Regions from separate parts of the Thalassospira sp. MCCC 1A02491 genome, predicted to be linked through region 2. Evidence: predicted binding sites of a transcription regulator. Region 2 holds the regulator's gene; each other region holds the start of a gene.
What was found. Region 2 encodes LexA, which represses DNA repair genes until DNA is damaged. Its sites were predicted from a motif close to ATGTTCTANTTTGGTTC; they were not measured.
Positions count from the first base shown of each region.

Region 1: a site for LexA is predicted at 2,796-2,812, ahead of AUQ42_RS09105 (ImuA family protein). Genes of this name have one in related genera too.
Region 3: a site for LexA is predicted at 2,885-2,901, ahead of AUQ42_RS11935 (PA0069 family radical SAM protein). Genes of this name have one in related genera too.
Region 4: a site for LexA is predicted at 1,823-1,839, ahead of uvrA (excinuclease ABC subunit UvrA). Genes of this name have one in related genera too.

Region 1 is NZ_LPVX01000028.1:5,915-10,738, reverse strand. It holds gene AUQ42_RS09120 (branched-chain amino acid ABC transporter ATP-binding protein/permease) at 1-374, shown strand, start outside; gene AUQ42_RS09115 (aldehyde dehydrogenase family protein) at 395-1,852, shown strand; gene AUQ42_RS09110 (SDR family oxidoreductase) at 1,897-2,619, shown strand; gene AUQ42_RS09105 (ImuA family protein) at 2,930-3,715, shown strand; gene AUQ42_RS09100 (DNA polymerase Y family protein) at 3,705-4,824, shown strand, end outside.
Region 2 is NZ_LPVX01000029.1:72,261-77,084, reverse strand. It holds gene trpC (indole-3-glycerol phosphate synthase TrpC) at 1-285, shown strand, start outside; gene moaC (cyclic pyranopterin monophosphate synthase MoaC) at 305-784, shown strand; gene lexA (transcriptional repressor LexA) at 943-1,650, shown strand; gene AUQ42_RS10020 (ComEC/Rec2 family competence protein) at 1,756-3,870, opposite strand; gene gltX (glutamate--tRNA ligase) at 4,048-4,824, shown strand, end outside.
Region 3 is NZ_LPVX01000030.1:97,672-102,495, forward strand. It holds gene AUQ42_RS11925 (hypothetical protein) at 1-30, shown strand, start outside; gene tyrS (tyrosine--tRNA ligase) at 348-1,667, shown strand; gene AUQ42_RS11935 (PA0069 family radical SAM protein) at 1,707-2,768, opposite strand; gene AUQ42_RS11940 (inverse autotransporter beta domain-containing protein) at 3,020-4,687, opposite strand.
Region 4 is NZ_LPVX01000029.1:254,253-259,076, reverse strand. It holds gene uvrA (excinuclease ABC subunit UvrA) at 1-1,812, opposite strand, end outside; gene fbaA (class II fructose-bisphosphate aldolase) at 2,025-3,104, opposite strand; gene AUQ42_RS10900 (Gfo/Idh/MocA family protein) at 3,125-4,192, opposite strand; gene nagA (N-acetylglucosamine-6-phosphate deacetylase) at 4,236-4,824, opposite strand, start outside.

The sequences.
Region 1 (4,824 bases), on a different contig from region 2:
CGGTTTGGACGCTTGAAAAAATCTACGAGATTTTCCCGCGTTTGAAGGAACGCCGCACCAGCCATGCAGATTATCTCTCGGGGGGGGAGCAACAGATGCTGGCGATTGCGCGCGCGCTTTCAGGCAATGTCCGTTTGCTCCTGCTTGATGAACCGTTCGAAGGATTGGCACCGGCTGTCGTCGAGGAGCTTTTCCTCGTTCTCGATAAGCTGCGCGAGCATCTGCCGATCCTGATTGTCGAACATAACCTTGATCTTGTTCTTGCATTGGCCGACCGGGTTTTCGCACTCGAAAACGGCTCGGTCTTCCACGAATGCAAAGCGGAAAAACTTTTGAATGATCTTGAATACCGAAAAGAAGTTCTGTGGTTGTAGAGATGAGGAAGGATAAGAAATTGAGCACAGTAAGCGTAAATAATACTGCGGCCAGCTCATCGGTAACGTGCCACTTGTTGATCAATGGCGAATGGGTGGAAGGTGCGGCAGATACCGTCACGGTTCTGGACAAATATTCCCAAAACCCGATTGCTGTGGCCAATTCGGCCTCGGATGCACAGATTGTCGAGACGATTGATGCTGCTTACGCGGCCTTCAAACGTGGTGCCCCGGACAATTACGAGCGTGGTGCAACCCTTGACCGTGCGGCGGTTCTGATCGAGCAAAATCGCGATGACCTTGCGAAAACCATTCAGGCCGAAGCCGGCTTTACCCGTTCTGACGCCAATGGCGAGGTATCGCGTTGTTTGCAAACTCTTCGTTTGTCTGCCGAGGAAGCCCGTCGTCTGAGCGGTGATGTTGTGCCGATCCAGGGCGCGCCAGGTCAGGCTCATCGCATCGCCTTTACCATGCGGGTACCGCTGGGCGTGGTTCTGGCCGTGACGCCCTTTAACTCACCGCTAAACACTGTCATGCACAAGGTTGCACCGGCATTGGCAGCGGGCAACGCGGTTATCCTCAAACCGTCAAGCAACACGCCAATCACCGCATGCAAAATGGCAAAAATCCTGATGCAGGCGGGGGTTCCGCAAGGGTTCCTTTCGGTTCTGCACGGCGGGGCACGGGTTGTGTCCAAGGCCCTTGAAGATCAGCGTATCCGGTTCATTGCCTTTACCGGTAGTACCGAGGTCGGCCGTGCCATTCAGTCAAAGGCGGATTTGCGCCGCACCCAAATGGAACTGGGGTCGATTGCCTTTACCATCATCAATGATGATGCCGATCTTGATGTTGCCCTGCCCAAGGTCGTTTCGGCAGGTTTCCGCAAAGCCGGTCAGGTTTGCACATCCGTGCAGATGTTGATGGTTCAGCGATCTGTCTATGACGAGGTTGTCGCGCGTATGACCGATCTGGTCAAGGCAGTCCCGTACGGGGACCCGGCTGATGACCAAACGGTTACCGGGCCTTTGATCACGGTTGACGCTGCGATCCGTGTTGAAGAATGGATCAAGGAAGCGGTTGCAAAAGGTGCCCGTCAGCTTGTCGGTGGTGCACGCGAAGGGGCGGTGGTGCCGCCAACCCTGCTTGTTGATGTGTCGCGTGATATGCGCGTTGGATGTCAGGAAGTGTTTGGTCCGGTTGTGTCAATCATCCCGTTTGATGATCTCAATGAAGCTATCGAGCGTGTGAACTCAACGCCTTATGGTTTGGCCAGCGGCATCTTTACCAACCGGATGTCAGATGCATTCGAGGCGGTTCGCCGTCTGGATGTTGGTGGTGTCCATATCAACGAAACTTCCAGTTCGCGCGTCGATCTGATGCCGTATGGCGGCACGAAGGAAAGCGGATTTGGTCGTGAAGGGCCACATTATGCCGTGCACGAACTGACTGAGGAACGGGTTGTCTCGATCACGGCCTGAAAGGTCTGATCACACAATAAATCAAACGCAAACGGATGATTATCATGTCAAAGAAAACAGCAATCGTATTCGGCGGTTCCCGCGGTATCGGCGCAGCAATCGTCGAAGCATTGGCCAAAGACGGCTATAATGTCGCGCTGACCTATGTCAGCAGTCAGCCTAACCCGATGCCAGAAATCGCAGATGCAACCATCAAGGCCTATCAGGTGGATATTCGTGACCCGAAATCGGTCTCGGGTATCTTTGAAGCGGTGGCGGCAGATTTTGGCAGTGCACCGGATTGTGTTGTTGCAAATGCCGGTATCAACGTGCCTCCGGGACCGTTGGGGCAATTCAGTGACGAAAAGTTCCGCGACCTTGTCGAAGTCAATATTGTTGGCGCCTACAACATCCTCAAAGCCGCGTCAGCCAATATCGCCGATGGCGGTACGATCATTGGTTTGACCACATCCTTGGTCCGCTTTGCTGCACCGGGCCTTGGTCCTTATAGTGCCACCAAGGCCGCGGTCGAATGTCTGCTGCGCTCGATGCAAAAGGAGCTGGCAGGTCGTGGTGTACGGGTTAATGGCGTGGCACCGGGGCCGGTGGATACCGATCTGTTCCGTTCGGGCAAAGACGAAGCAGCTGTTCAGCGCTCTGCTGCGATGAGCCCGTTCAACCGCGTTGGTGATCCAAAGGAGATTGGCGAGGTTGTTGCTTTCCTTGCTTCTGACAAATCATCGTGGATCGCGGGTCAGATTGTTCAGCCCAATGGTGGTTTGGTATAATCTTCATCCCGGTCTATTAGGGAAATACCACCCGGAAATGGGCGGCCAGACAAGGTTTCTGGTCGTCCATTTTTAAAGGGCAAGGTCATCTTATGTGATACTCGGTTTCCTCTTTCCCCCCTCCAGCTCCCCTGAAAGCTTTTGATTTGACTCTGATATCGGGCGTTCCTAAATAAGAACAAACAGAGAACATTTGTTGTGTTTGGGTAAGATGCTTGCTGAACGGATCAGGGATGCTCGGGCTGTCTTGGCACGGGCCGAAAAAAGTTGGAGGGGAAATGTATCCTGTTTCCCCGGCAAGGCAGGCGGTGTGGTCGACTGCCTGTTTGGCGGTATGTCCTTGTCGCGCAATATCAGCATCGGCGGTTTTGTGCCGGTTGGTATGCATGAGGTGATCTGTGCCCATGATGGTGGGGCGGCGTCGATTTTGGCCTGGTATCTGGCCCGGATTGCTCCGCAAGAGCAGAGGGCAGGATACGGAAGGTTACAAGGCTGCGAGCAAGACAGATCGCAAGGAAAACCGCAAAACAGCGCACAGGACCATGCCTCGTCAAACCGGTCTGTTTTCTGGGTTCGGCAAAGACGGGCGATTGATCAGGGCGGTGTTTATCATCTGGCCTTGCCGGTCGGTCAGGCAACGGATCCGCCGCCCTTGATGATGACAGTCGATCAGCAGGATATCGCCTTATGGAGCTGTGAGGAGGCCGCCAAATCCGGGCAGGTCGCATCGATTATTCTGGAAACCACCGATTACGACCTGACATCGGCAAGGCGTCTGCAACTGGCCTGTGAGGCGGGAGGAACCCGGATGATTGTTTTGCGCCGGGCATCGCATGGCGGGCGGCTGATGCCATCAAGTGCACTGACACGCTGGAAGATCGAACCGGCCCCAAGCACGTCAGATACCAAGACAGGGAATATTCATCATCTCAGCCTGATCGGGGGACGCGGGGTCCGACCGGGAAGCTGGAAAGTCAAAACCGATGCATCAACGTTTTCTTTATCTGTGGTTGACCCACTGGAAGACGGATTGTCAGAAAATCAGCAGGACCACGGCCGATACCCGCCACAAGGCGGACCAGGACGTGTCATCTGAAAAAAGCGGCCCCACCGAACCGGCAGATGATGCTGACGGGCCACATGTTATTACGCGCGCCGACCACAAAGGGGTTCTGGTATGCGGGCTGAATGCCCGGGCCCGGGACGCGGGATTATACGGGGGCATGCGTCTGTCCGATGCGCGCAGCATCCTTCCCGGTTTGCACGACAGCCCCGAGGATGAGGCGCTTTATGACATGCATCTGGCGGGATTGATCCGTTTGATGGATCGATACAGCCCCTGGGTCGCGCCGGATCGGGAATTGCATGCGCACGGCCTGCAAGGCGATGGCGGATTATGGCTGGAAATCACCGGCGGCAGTCATTTGTTTGGCGGGGAAGCCGCCATGATCGGTCACATCCTGCGTGATGTGAAATCCCGGGGCTATGGCGCCAGAATTGCCATTGCCGATACGGCCGGGGCCGCCTGGGCCGCTGCGCGTCATCATCCCGGTGCGCCGACCGAGCATATCCTGTCCTTGCCTGCCGATCATGAAATCGCGGCAGGATTTCCGGTTTCGGCCCTGCGTCTGTCGGATGACATCATCGCCCTGTTGTCGCGGCTTGGCCTTAAGCAACTGGGCGATATTACACCCTTGCCACGCGCCAATATCACCACCCGGCTGGGACCCGATGTGTTGCGCCGTGTTGATCAGTTTTATGGGCGCTTGCCCGAACATCTGAACTTCAAATTGCCCGATACCCCCTGGCTGATCAAACAAAGCTTTGGCGAACCGCTTGGCGATGCGACCAATCTGGCGCTGGCGATCGAAGACATGACCGGCAAGCTGTGCGAGATGCTTGCGGCTGAAAATCTGGGCCTGCGGCGGATATGTGTCCGTTCGATCCGGGTGGATGGTCATGCCCATACCATCACCACGACAACCGGGACCCCGTGTCAGTCTGCACCGCATATTTTGCGATTGCTGGGTGAAAAGATGCCCGGTGTCGATACCGGTTTCGGTATCGAGAAGATCATTGTCCATGCGCCGTGGGTCGAACATGTCGCCTTTCGCCAGGCCCGCCTTGACCATCAGCAGGATGACAGCAGTGACGGGCTTGCACTGGGGCAGCTGATTGACCGGATCTGTCATCATCTTGGACCAA
Region 2 (4,824 bases):
CACAACGCGCCGGAACTTGAACGTGCCCTGAAACTGAAATCGCGTCTGGTCGGGGTCAATAACCGTAACCTCAAGACCATGGAAATTTCGCTGACCACGACCGAGGAACTGGCTGGCATGGTCGATAGCGACCGTCTTCTGGTCGCCGAAAGCGGATTGTTCACGCCCGAAGACCTTGCACGCATGGCCAAGGTTGGTGCGCAGTGCTTCCTGATTGGGGAAAGCCTGATGCGTCAGGATGACGTGACTGCGGCAACCCGCAACCTTCTTGGCCTTGCGGCCTGACCTGAGACTGGCAAAGCACATGACAGACAAGCTTTCCCATATTGATGCCGGTGGCAACGCCGTGATGGTGGACATTTCGGACAAGGCCGATACCACCCGCATTGCCATTGCCAAGGCGCGGGTATTGATGTCTGCGCAAACGGCAAAGCTGATTGCCGATCGTGGCCACAAAAAGGGTGATGTTCTTGGTATCGCCCAGCTTGCCGGGATCATGGGAGCAAAAAAGACCCCCGATCTGATCCCGCTTTGCCATCCCCTGCCCCTGACATCGGTGACGGTTGATCTTGAACTGGCCGATGATGTTGACGGGGTCGATATCACTGCGACCTGCAAGACCACCGGCAAAACCGGTGTCGAGATGGAGGCGTTGACAGCGGCCTCTGTCGCCGCCTTGACCGTGTTTGACATGTGCAAGGCTGTCGACAAGGCCATGCAGATTACCGATATCCGCGTCACTCGCAAGGAAGGCGGGAAATCGGGGACTTTCATCGCCGATTAGGGTGTTTGCTGGCGGGCGAGCACAATTCAAAAGCCGCAACTATTGCCTGAATTACGGCCAATCCGTTGTTTTTGGCCCGACGCGCTTGACCCGACAAAAGAACTAAAGTAGAACATTTATGTATCCTTTTTGTTCTTGCTACAGGTTCGGGAAATATCATGCTGACGCGCAAGCAATATGAGTTGCTGGTCTATATTGACAATTACCTTCGCGATCACGGTATCTCGCCCTCTTTCGATGAAATGAAAGAGGCCCTGAACCTTAAATCCAAATCGGGGATCCATCGTCTGATTACCGGGCTTGAGGAACGCGGTTTTATCCGCCGTCTTGCGCATCGCGCCCGTGCGCTGGAAGTCATCCGGCTTCCGGAAAACAGCGACGATGACACCCCCGAAACCCCGAACAACGTCACATCCATTGCCAGTGCGCGCAAAGCCCCCCATCGTCCGGCAACCGTGCCTACGGCCTTTTCCGAAACCGGTGAAGCCATTTCGCTTCCGCTTTACGGGCGAATTGCTGCGGGTACCCCGATTGAGGCATTGCGTGATCAAAGCACCATGGTTCAGGTGCCCGCTGCCCTTTTGGGATCAGGCGATCATTATGCACTTGAAGTATCGGGTGATTCCATGGTCGAGGCCGGCATCCTTGATGGTGATACCGTTCTGATCCAGCGGTGCGAGCAGGCCCATGATGGCACGATTGTCGTTGCCCTTGTCGATGACAGCGAAGCGACCCTTAAGCGCCTTAAACGCGGGCGCGGTGAGGTTCTTCTGGAACCGGCGAATGCCCGGTATGAGACGCGCGCCCTGTCACCGGATCGCGTCCGCATTCAGGGCCGCCTGGTCGGGTTGCTGCGCCAGTATTAAGCCACCGACAACTGCACACACAAAATCGCCCGTTGTGATCTTCACTCGGGCGATTTTATGTATTCGGGATCAGTTCGCCCGACCAGATCCAGTCACGGCCACTGATTACCGTTGCGATGGAGCAGCTTTGCCGCCAATAACGATCCATGGCCAGTGACCGGATATTGCCCGCACGGTTTCAAATGACGACCTTCCCTGATCAAGCTTAGCCGTATCAAGGGCGACACCGCCCTGCCACCACAAGACGTCATCATCAATCATCACCCGCGCCCCGGCCTGGCGACAGGTTCGGATTGGCAAATCGTTTTTTAGCGTAATCATAAGATCGGCATTGCGACAGGCATAGAACGGATTGGCCAGACTGGTTGCGACAATGGTCCTAGTCTCCTTATCACCAGCGCCAGTGACCAGAAGACAGGGATCGTTTTTACAATGGCTTATTCTTGTGGCTTCATCTTCCGGACGGATGCCAAAACGGCTCATCCACAGGGATTTTTGGAAATCACCAAGTCCGTCGGCCACATGCAGGATTTCCAGTTCCCTGTCATAAACGGCCCAGCTTTCCTGATCACCCGATACAAGAACATCTGGTGTTTGGTGGGTCACCTGCGCAATGATGGCAATGATCAAAAGCGGCCCGGACACCACAAGGGCAATCTGATCGCGCCAGATCACGGCCCACGCAATTGCCAGCAACAAACAGGCGGTTGCCACATCACCGAGACCGGCCACATACCACAACCCCCATTCCTGGGCGGCGACAAGGGATGCTGTTTTGATCAGAACAGTCAATCCGGGCGTCATCAGCGCAAGCACACCGCCCGCCAACCCGAATGGCATGAATGCCAGCGTCAGTACAATTAACGGCATCACCCAGAATGCCATTATCGGAATGGCAACCAGATTGGCAACAATGCCAAGCACCGATATCCGCCCGAAATGAAATCCGATAATCGGTGCCGTCACAACCGTCACAATGACACTGGTGATCAAAAGCCCCGCCATATAGACCACAAGACGTTCATGCCACGGACGTCCGCCATGGCGGTCAAGCCAACGGCGCCCGGGCCCGTCATAAAAGGCAACAAGTGCCCCTACAGCCGCAAAGGAAAGTTGAAAACTGGCACCAAGTACCGCATCGGGCCTTAACACCAGAACAACCAGTGCGGCCACCCCCACGAGCCGTAACGATATGGCACGGCGATCAAGCAACAGGGCGATCCATACAACCAGCAGCATCACAAAGGCCCGCTGCGTCGGCACTGTTGCCCCCGACAGTCCGAGATAAATGAACCCCGCCCCGGCGGCCGCAAGTGCCGCCCATTTTTTGACCGGATAGCGCAATGCGATCCCCGGTATCGCAGCCAATCCCAGACGCACCAGAAAGAAAACAGTTCCGCACAGTAACCCCATATGCAATCCGGAAATCGCCAAAAGATGGGCAAGCCCGGATTTTCTCAGATCCTCGGCAATTTCAGCAGTGACATCGCCGCGTTCACCGATGATCAATGCTTTGGCAATCCCGGCTTCGGGCGCGGTTACATATCGATTGATCACGTCGGATATTTTCTGACGCAGATATTCAACAATCGATCCTATGCCATTGTTTTCATATGCATCCTTCTCGCTCAACACTTCGAACTGACGACCGAATGCAAACCCTGTTGCGCCGATCTGGCTGAAATAAAGGTTGCGCGCGAAATCGGGATCACCGGGAACCGACGGCGGGCGCAGGGGAAACAACCGTGCCTTTACGCGCACCTCATCACCGATAGAAAGCGCACTGTCACCGAGAAAACTGAGCCGGATATTCCAGCCGATCTGATCTTTGGAAAGACCCTGAATATTTGTCGGATCAAGGGTAACGCGCATGCGACTGCCGCGGGGTTCAATACCGATGACAGTTCCGGTGATTTCGGTCGAATAAAGGGTTCTGGTCGGGATATTTTCCGGTCCCAGTTCCGTATGCAAGGCACTGATCAGACAACCTGCTGTAATACTGGCCATCAGTTGCATCAAAAATGCCAGCCAGGCTTTGCTGCGAACCATCCAGAACGCGCAGAACGAAAGAATCACGGCAACTGAAATCTCTGCAACGGAAATGCGCGCAGGAAGCAAGAAATAAAGGGCACATCCCAACCCAAAGAAGATAACAGATGACAGAAACCATTTATTTCTTTGGCTTGTAACAACAAATATGACTTGCGAGAAAAACCCCACAAGCCTTTGTTTTTTAATACTTCTTGTAAAAGTATTACGACGAATGTCCAATAGCCCGCCTTAAGCTTAGTTTCTATCTAACATCGGCTGTGGTGCAACAGCGTGTCATTTGTGCTATAGCCTGCACGCCAAAAGTCCATACGACAAGCGACAACATCCAGATAGCGGATAGATTGAATGACGGTTGTTACCCGTTTTGCCCCGTCTCCGACCGGGTTTTTACACATCGGCGGCGCACGCACCGCCCTTTATAACTGGCTTTATGCCAAGCACACCGGCGGCAAATTCTTGCTGCGTATTGAAGATACCGATCGCGAACGTTCAACGCCCGAGGCCGTCGAAGCCATTTTTGACGGGCTCAACTGGCTTGGCCTGACCGCAGACGATGAACCGACTTTCCAGTTCGCCCGTCGCGACCGCCATGCCGAAGTTGCACAACAATTGCTGGATGCCGGCAAAGCATATTATTGCTATTGCACGCCCGAAGAATTGACCGCGATGCGCGAAAAGGCCCGCGCCGAAGGTCGCCCGATGAAATATGACGGCACCTGGCGTGATCGCGATCCATCAGAAGTCCCGGAAGGTGTAAAACCTGTCGTGCGTCTCAAGGCGCCGCAGGATGGCGACGCCGTGATCAATGATCAGGTTCAGGGTGAAGTCCGTGTCGCCAATGAACAGCTTGACGATTATGTCATTCTGCGTGGCGACGGCACCCCGACCTATATGCTTTCGGTTGTTGTTGATGACCATGATATGGGCGTTACCAACGTCATTCGCGGTGACGATCACCTGACCAACGCGTTCCGCCAGAAGGCGCTTTATGACGCCATGGGCTGGGATGTTCCGACCTTTGCCCATATTCCGCTTATTCACGGGCCGGATGGTGCGAAACTGTCGAAACGTCACGGTGCGCTGGGTGTTGATTCCTATCGCGACGAGATGGGTTTCCTGCCG
Region 3 (4,824 bases), on a different contig from region 2:
CTGCATGCGCGCTATCGCGTTGTCAGCTAAGACTGGTTGTCAGCTAAGGCTGGCGACACAGGACACTCCGTCGGTTTCATCAGGTAATCACGCACCCGCCATCCTTTGGCGGGTGTTTCTGTTTCGGGGCGTGTTGCAAAACACGCTTGACCGATCCGGATTTGCGCCATATGCATTTGGGCATGGAAAACGTATTTGCACAGTTCAACTCGTATTATCCGCTGCACACATAGTGCGGCGCCTGTTGACGTGTTTTTATAAAACCAAGACCGGCTGCCCCAGGGCGGCCTTTGTTTTTTCCATAAACCGGTTTGCCCGAGGTGGCCCCACCATCAAGGAAAACCGACATGACGATATCCCAACCTGTTGACCAACCAGCCGCCCCGCAAAATGCCAGCGAAGTAACCCAGAACGGTTTTGCATCCGATGTGTTGCTTGCGCTGCATGCGCGTGGTTTCATCCATCAATGCACGTCCTTTGCCGGGCTGGATCGTATTCTTGCCGGTGAAGAGGCCGTGCCGGTTTACATCGGGTTTGATGCCACTGCTGATAGCCTGCATGTCGGGCATCTGTTGCCGATCATGACATTGCGCTGGTTGCAGCGCCACGGTCACAAACCGATTGTGCTGGTGGGTGGTGGTACGACCCGCATCGGCGATCCCAGTTTCCGGTCCGAAGCCCGCCCGATCCTGAGCGACGAACAGATTGCGGCAAACATCAATGGCATTCGCAAGGTGTTCGGCCGGTTCCTGCGTTTCGGGGACGGTCCGAGCGATGCGGTTCTGGTCAATAATGCCGACTGGCTTGATCAGCTTGGCTATGTCGATCTTTTGCGTGATATCGGGCGGCATTTTTCGGTCAACCGGATGCTGTCCTTTGACTCGGTGAAATCAAGGCTCGAACGGCAGGAAAGCCTCAGCTTCCTTGAATTCAACTACATGATCTTGCAGGCGTTCGATTTCCTTGAACTGTCGCGTCGTTTCGGATGCCGGGCCCAGATGGGCGGGGGCGATCAATGGGCCAATATCATCAATGGTGTTGATCTGGTGCGCCGGGTTGATGGCAATGAGGTGTTTGGCATGACCGCACCGCTTCTGACCACCGCATCAGGTGTAAAGATGGGCAAAACTGCCGCCGGGGCCGTGTGGCTGAATGCCGATCGGTGGAGTGCCTTTGACTACTGGCAGTTCTGGCGCAATTGCGAGGATGGGGATGTTGGTCGTTTCCTGCGGCTGTTCACCGATCTGCCATTGCTTGATATCGAACAGCTTGAACAGCTTTCAGGCGCAGCAATCAACGAATCCAAGATCGTGTTGGCCGATGAGGCGACCCGTCTGGCCCATGGCGAATTTGAACTCGAAGCCGTGAAATCCGCCGCCAACGGGGTGTTTGGTGCGAATGGCGATCTTAACGGCCTGCCGACGCTGGAATTCACCGCCCATGCGCTTAAGGACGGCATCGGGATCTTAGCCCTGATTGTCATGGCCGGATTTGCCAAAACCAACAGCGAAGCCCGCCGTCTTGTCGAAGGCGGGGCAGTGCGGATTGATGACAAGCAAATCACAGACCCGGAACATCACATCCTGAATTACGCGTTTGATGATTGGGCGTTATTGCAGCTTTCCGTTGGCAAGAAACGCCATGCCGCGATCAAGCGCGTTGGATAACGGGGATGCGATGAACGTGCGATATATCACGGGCAGGTGTCAGAACAGCGACATCTGCCCGTCTGCGCTGGGGCGTTTGAACCCACTGCAATCAAGGTCCAGTGACCGGCCGGTAAGTCCATATTTCTTGCGGGCCAGGGCAAATCGATGGGCAATCAGATCCGCGACCGGGCCGGTGCCGCGCATGCGGTTGCCAAATTCCGACTGATATCGTTCGCCGCCGCGCATTTGACGGATCAGCGACATGACCTTGTCCTTGCGGTTCGGGTAATGGGCACTCAGCCATTCTTCAAACAGATCGGCGATTTCAAGCGGCAGGCGCAGGACGATATGGCTGATTGATGATGCGCCTGCATCGGCACAGGCCGCGGCGATTTTTTCGATTTCCATATCATTAAGCCCGGGAATGATCGGGGCGGCCAGACCGGTGACGGGGATGCCCGCATCCGAAAGCTTTCGGATGGCCTCAAGCCGGCGATGCGGGGCCGATGCGCGCGGTTCCAGCAAATTGGACAGCCGGTGATCAAGGCTCGTGACCGATACCGCGACCGACGCACGGTTCAGGGCCGCCATCGGTGCAATCAGATCAATGTCGCGCGTCACCAGCGCGCTTTTGGTGATCAGCGAAAAAGGATGCTGACAATCGGCCAGTACGCGGATGATATCGCGGGTCAGTTTCTTGTCGCGATCAACCGGCTGATAGGGATCGGTGCTGGTGCCGATCACAATTGGGGCAGGGGCATAGGACCTGCTTGCCAGTTGTTTGCGCAGAAGGGTCGGGGCGTCGGGCTTCCAGAACAGTCTGGTTTCGAAATCCAGTCCCGGTGACAGACCAAGATAGGCATGGGTCGGTCGAGCAAAGCAATAGATGCAGCCATGTTCACAACCGCGATAGGGATTGATCGAGCGGTCAAAGGGTACATCAGGACTTTGGTTCTTGGTGATGACAGAACGCGCACCATCAATACCCAGCGTGGTCGCAATGCGGGGCGGTTGCTGGTCATCAAGCAACTGGCTGATCCAGCCGTCATCAACCGCCTGATGGATATGGCGTTCAAATCGACCATCAATATTTGATATCGCCCCGCGTCCCTTTTGCATACGGGGCGGAAGAAAATCATCATCATGATCCGGGGCGGTCCAGCCATCACCGGAAACCGGGCAGGGTGTTTGTGGGGTTCTATGGCTTGGTGTGTTTTGCATTCGAGTAGAATATAGAACAAAACGAGAACAATCAAGCGTGCAAAATACCCGGCCAAAGTCATTGTCCGGGTAAACCTGGGCGTCGTGGTGCGCGGAACCTGAAACTGGTCCCGGCAATCCATGGCGTTGGATTGCCGGGACCACATTGTTTAACAGCTTGTCCCGTTGGTGAACGAGATGGTGGAACCATCCGAGGAGGCACCACTACATTGGTTCGTGTTGCCGGTATTGTTGGAACCCGATACCGTATTGTTGGTGGAGCCGGCGCCATATCCAACAAGATTGTTCGAGCTGCCATTTGTAACAGTAACCGAGTTGTCCGAAAACGTGGTGCTGCTTGAGTTGCCAGCCCCGCTGTCGCCAAGCAAAAGGCCAAAGGTTGCCGCTGTGCCGCTGGTTACCTTGGCGCTTATGGCGTTATTGCGAATTTTGACATTGCTTGACCCGCCATTTACCCAAATGCCGACGGCTTCTTGGTTGTTGGCGGTGATGTTGAAGGTGTTGCCGGTAATCTCGACATTGGTGGCGCCGTCTACTTGAACAGCGACCGGATCAAGGCCCGCGTTTGTCGTCATATTGATGGTCACACCGACAAGGCGGCTGTTATTGCCCATGGAAATTGCCGTGTTTCGACCGTTGAGTGTTGCGGGGGCGACATCGGTGGTTATGGATGCGCCCGGTGTTTCAATGGTGACTGTGCGGCCCGACGGGGTTTGAATTTGGAGCAGGCCCTTGCCCATCAGGGTCTGACCATCCTTAAGGTCAATCACGCTGTTTGCACCGGTGAAGGTACCAGACAGGATAATGGTGGCGTTGTTGGCAGCTCCGCTTACAACGTTATCAAGATTGCTTCCGATGGTCGTATCTGACGATGCCAAAACGACATCATTGCCATCACCGGTCTTGGTGATTGTTTCAGGCGCACCAAAAGCACCAGCCTGGGCGACGATATCAACGTCACGGATAATGGGGTCTGTCATACGACGTTCCATGGCATTGAGCTTTGGCCGGTTGCGGTTGGATTTCTCGCCAAAATTCTGCAACGGAATACGAAGGCGGAACAAGGCAAAGCTTTGGGTACCACGCGGATCGTCATGCTGGATTTCCGCACCGATCGACAGACGCGATCCGGCCCAGAGAAAAGGCGTTTCATCAAAGGTCAGATCAAAACGCCCACGCGGGCCCTGGACGGTTTTGGCAATATCATCGGTAAAACGATAACCACCCCCATAAATGCGAAGCTGCTGATTGGCATCGTCCTCAAAGATCGGTACTCGCCAGCCGATTTCTGCATCAAAGCCTTTCATGGCGCGTTCTATACCTGCACGATAGACAAGGCTGGCACCGGTAAAGTCGGCTGTTGCCACTTCATCTGCATATTGTTCGGTCCGCCCGAAAGGCAGATAGGTATTAGCACGCAGATCCCAGTCAAACGACAAGGCTTCCAGGCCAAGGGTCGCCTGGTTGAAGCTGTTCCCATAGGGGCTTTTGCGATGATCGAAATAGCCATAGCCACCGATGTTCCAGCCGCTATCTAACATTTCGCGCAGCGCGAGGCCGAAGTTGCCTTCGCGGCTGTCATTGTCATCCATGCGGGCGCGGAAGCTGCCAAACAGCAGGGTGTCGTCATCTTGCCAAAGCGGCAGGAAAAGGTCAGTTTCTCCGAGGCTTCGTTTTGTGCCCGGTTTTCCTTCAAGGTCGATATGGGGCTGCCATTTGTCGCCGACGGTATAATTCTGTGCCTGTGCAGTCGTTTGAATGGCAGGTGTGAGCAGGGTGGAAAAGCCCAGAATCGCACCGATGAAAAATGGTCTCATATGTTTGCCGCAACTTGTTGTTGGTGTCACCAGTGGCACGAACCGGCTTTGTTTCTGAGACGACAAAAATTAAGAGCTATTTCCGGTGCTTGGATTACTTTCCTAGCGTGCCGGGTCAAATTTATTAGAACAACTCG
Region 4 (4,824 bases), 180 kb from region 2:
TTCCTTTGGAACGGCAATCTGTTCAACACCAACCAGATACTTGCCGGTCAGGCTTTCCGGGTTTTGCTGGATTTCTTCCGGGGTGCCCTGGGCAACGATGCGTCCGCCATGAATGCCGGCACCCGGGCCCATATCAATCACATAATCCGCGGCACGAATGGCGTCTTCATCATGTTCAACGACCAGAACCGTATTCCCGAGATCGCGCAACCGCTTAAGAGTATCGAGCAGGCGGTCATTGTCGCGCTGATGCAGACCAATGGACGGTTCATCAAGTACATACAGAACACCGGTCAAACCCGACCCGATTTGCGACGCCAGACGGATACGTTGGCTTTCACCGCCCGAAAGGGTGCCTGATGTGCGTGACATGGAAAGATAATCAAGCCCCACATCGCGCAGGAAGCGCAACCGGTCGTTAATTTCGCGCAGAATACGGCGCGCGATTTCGGTTTCCTTTTCGTTCAGCTTGCCTTCAAGGGCGATGAACCAGTCACCGGCTTTGGCAATTGAAAGATCCGTCACCTGCGAGATGTCGCAACCATCGACTTTGACAGCCAATGCTTCTGGTTTCAGACGCTTGCCCGCACAGGTTGGGCAATGTGACACCATCTGATATTTCGCCAGTTCATCGCGGGCCCACTGACTGTCTGTCTCGCGCCAGCGTCGCGCCATGTTCGGAATGACACCTTCGAACGGGCGCGAAACCTTGTAACTGCGCGATCCATCGTCATAGGTGACAGTGACTTCTTCGTCACCCGACCCATGCAGGATGATGTCCTGCGCCGTTTTGGGCAACTTTTCCCAGGCAACATTGGTTTTAAAACCGAAGTGCTTTGCGACTGATTTCAGGGTCTGCAGGTAATATTTCGACGTCGTGCTGGCCCATGGTGCGACCGCCCCATCTTCAAGCGTCTTGCTTTCATCAGGAACAACCAGCATCGGATCAAACTCCATCTGGGTTCCCAAACCGTCACAGGCCGGGCAGGCGCCAAACGGGTTGTTGAATGAAAACAGGCGCGGTTCGATTTCCTCGATCGTGAAGCCGGAAACCGGGCAGGCGAACTTCGCCGAGAATACGGTTGTTTCGCCGGTTTTGGCATCTTCGGTAAGGACAATGCCGTCAGTCAGTTCAAGAGCAGTTTCAAAACTGTCGGCCAGGCGGGTTGCGATGCCGTCTTTCACGATCAACCGATCGACAACAACAGAAATGTCGTGCTTCAGCTTTTTATTCAGTTCCGGCGCATCATCGATGTCATACATTTCGCCGTCAATTTTGACGCGCTGGAACCCGCGCGAGCGCAAATCACGCAGTTCTTTTTTGTATTCACCCTTACGACCACGGACGATCGGCGCCAAAAGATACAACCGTGTTCCTTCTTCCATTTCCATCACACGGTCGACCATCTGCGACACGGTCTGACTGACAATCGGAAGGCCGGTCGCCGGCGAATAGGGGATGCCGATACGCGCCCAAAGCAAGCGCATATAGTCATAAATCTCGGTCACGGTTCCCACGGTCGAACGCGGGTTACGCGACGTGGTTTTTTGTTCGATGGAAATGGCCGGCGACAGACCATCGATATATTCGACATCCGGCTTTTGCATCAGTTCAAGGAACTGACGGGCATATGCAGACAGGCTTTCGACATAACGACGCTGGCCTTCGGCATAGATCGTATCGAACGCAAGCGAACTTTTACCCGATCCCGACAGGCCGGTAATGACCACCAGTGAATCGCGGGGCAATTCAACATCAATGTTCTGAAGATTGTGTTCTTTCGCACCGCGAACCGAAATTTTCGTCAGCATGTCGGGCCTTTTGTTCCTGAATTGTTCGGAAAGTGTATAGAGGACGCAAACACTATACGCAAGCGCACCCCTGACAGTTCCTGTCAGTATTTGTCAGGAGACTGACATTACACAATCACCGCACCCAAAAATGCATGAAAAAACCCGCCGAACAAGTCCGGCGGGTTTCATAAATCCTGTGACCCAACGGGTCAGACAAAGCAAAAGATGGCTTAGCCTTTGGTCACGGAACGACCAGTGGCACCGAGATCCTTGAAGGCTTCTTCGAGGCGCGCTGCCATCGACAGTTCAGCTTCGCGGATCCAGACACGCGGGTCGTAATTTTTCTTGTAGGGTTTGTCCGTTTCCGGATCGACCTGGTATTTGAACGCACGTGCATTTGCTTCAACATACTCACCGACCGGACGGGCATAGGCAAACTGGGTATCGGTGTCGATATTCATCTTGAAGACGCCATAGCCGACGGCTTCTTCGATTTTTTCTTTTTCCGAACCCGAACCGCCATGGAATACGAAGTCCAGCGGGCGATCATCAAGCCCATGCTTCTCGGCGACAAACTTCTGGCTTTCCAAAAGGATTTCCGGACGCAGTTTGACGTTGCCCGGCTTGTAGACGCCGTGGACGTTACCAAATGCAGCTGCGACCGAGAAATGGCCAAGCGGCGAAAGGCGACGATAGGCTTCTTCGACTTCTTCCGGACGGGTGTAAAGACGCGGGTCGATCTCGTCACTTGAAGTATCAAGTTCGTGACCGATGCCGTCTTCTTCGCCACCGGTTACACCCAGTTCGATTTCCAGGCTCATTTCGATGGCGGACATGCGTTTGAGGAAGGTCTCGCAAGTCGACAGGTTGTCTTCAAGCGATTCTTCGGACAGATCAAGCATGTGGGAGCTGTAAAGCGCCTTGCCGGTTTCGGCATAGGCCTTTTCGCTCCATTTCAGCATTTCATCGACCCACGGAACGAACTTGCGGTTCGCGTGGTCGGTATGCATGACAACAGCAACACCATAATATTCAGCAAGAAGCTGCGCATGACGGGCAGCCGAAACTGCGCCCACGACACGGGCCGCATCGGCGTCCTTGATGCCCTTACCAGCAAAGAACTGTGCGCCACCATTCGAAAGCTGAATGATGATGTCAGAACCGGCATTCGCAGCGGCTTCAAGGGCTGCGTTCATCGTGCTTGACGATGTAATATTCACAGCGGGAAGGGCGTAACCGTCCTGCTTGCAGGCAGCGACAAGGTCACGATAGGCAGCACCGGTAACAACACCGGGTTTAACGGAAGGCATGTGGGTACTCCTCCTGGGGGTCAGAGTAAAACAGGTGCCCCCGTGCGAACCGACTGATCCGCGGCAAGGGCAATCCGTAGAGAGCCCAATGCATCTTCCATATGCTGCGTCAGGTCAAGATTTTCTGTTATAGACTTTAGGAAAAATTGCTGTTCGCGCAGGCAAAGACCATCATGATCAGGTTCGTCATCGGTGCGGATAATTTCGTCTGAGCGGGTAAATTCACCGGCACTGTCTGTTTCCGCATGATGCAGGCGCAATGCATTTGTCTTGGTATGCGTATCGATGTCGGCCGATCCAGCACCTTTTTCTTCGACATCGGTGATTGATACGCTGCCTTTCGGGCCAATGACATCTTTCACAAAGAAGGCGGTTTCGCTGATCATCGGGCCCCAGCCGGCCTCGTACCAGCCAACAGAACCGTCATCAAAGCGAACTTGCAACTGCCCGTAATTATACATATCGGGCGCGACATCGTCAGACAGGCGAACGCCGATTGCATTGACCGACACCGGCTTGGCCCCGGTCATCAGACACATGATATCAAGATAATGAACACCACAATCGACAATGGGTGATACGCTGTTCAGAAGACGTTTGTGGGTTTCCCAGAATGCGCCACTGCTTTGCTGGTTAAGGTTCATGCGCATCACAAGCGGTTTGCCAAGGGTCTTGGCAATTTCAACAAACTTTTCCCAGGACGGATGATGGCGCAGGATATAGCCAATCACGAGCTTGCGGTCATGTTTGCGTGCGCTTGCCACAACCCGTTCGGCATCTTCGACAGTGGCTGCAAGCGGCTTTTCAATAAAGACATGCGCACCAGCTTCAAACGCGGCAATCGCAAAGTCCGCATGGGTCTCGGTATAGGTATTTATCGAAACTGCATCCGGGTTCGTTTCGGCAAGGGCAGTGTGAAAGTCGGTAAACTGAGGATAGTTTGCAAAACCGTCCGGCAATTTATCAGCAGGAATTGACGACCGGGCACAGATGCCGACAATCTCGTACCCGTCAAGGGCGTGATAGGCCTTTGCATGGGACATGCCCATATTGCCAAGCCCAATAACAAGAATGCGAACCGGCTTCATTTTGTGCCTCCTGAAATACCTGATAAATTATTGATTGTGTCTGTTATTCAGCGCCATTGATCCAGCTTCTGGTCACGTTGTATTCGCCATCAAACAGGATCATGTCCGCCTGATAACCCGGGGCGATACGCCCCATTTTATGATCCAGTTTCAAGAACGCAGCCGGGTAAAGTGACCCCATGCGAAGGGCTTCGCCAAGCTCAATCCCTACCATTTCCACGCAATTTCGAACCGCACCAATCATATCAAGGTCGGAGCCCGCCAGCGTCCCATCCGCCAGGGCGCACCGGCCATCCGTGGCAATAATTTCTTCCCCACCAAGATTGAATCGCTTGTCCGAGGCCCCGACAGTCGGCATGGCATCAGTGACCAGCATGATCTTGCCGGTTGCCTTTGCGTTTACAGCAATCTTCACCGCGGCCGGATGAACGTGATAACCGTCAACGATCAGGCCACACCATGTCACATCATCGGCCATCGCAGCCCCGGCAACACCGGGTTCACGGTGGGTAAGGGGGCTCATGGCATTGAACAGATGCGTAAAGCCGCGCAAACCTTCGCTGATCGCCTTTTGAATGTCGTCATAAGTACCTGCCGTGTGCCCGGCACAGACAAGAACTCCTTTGTCAGAA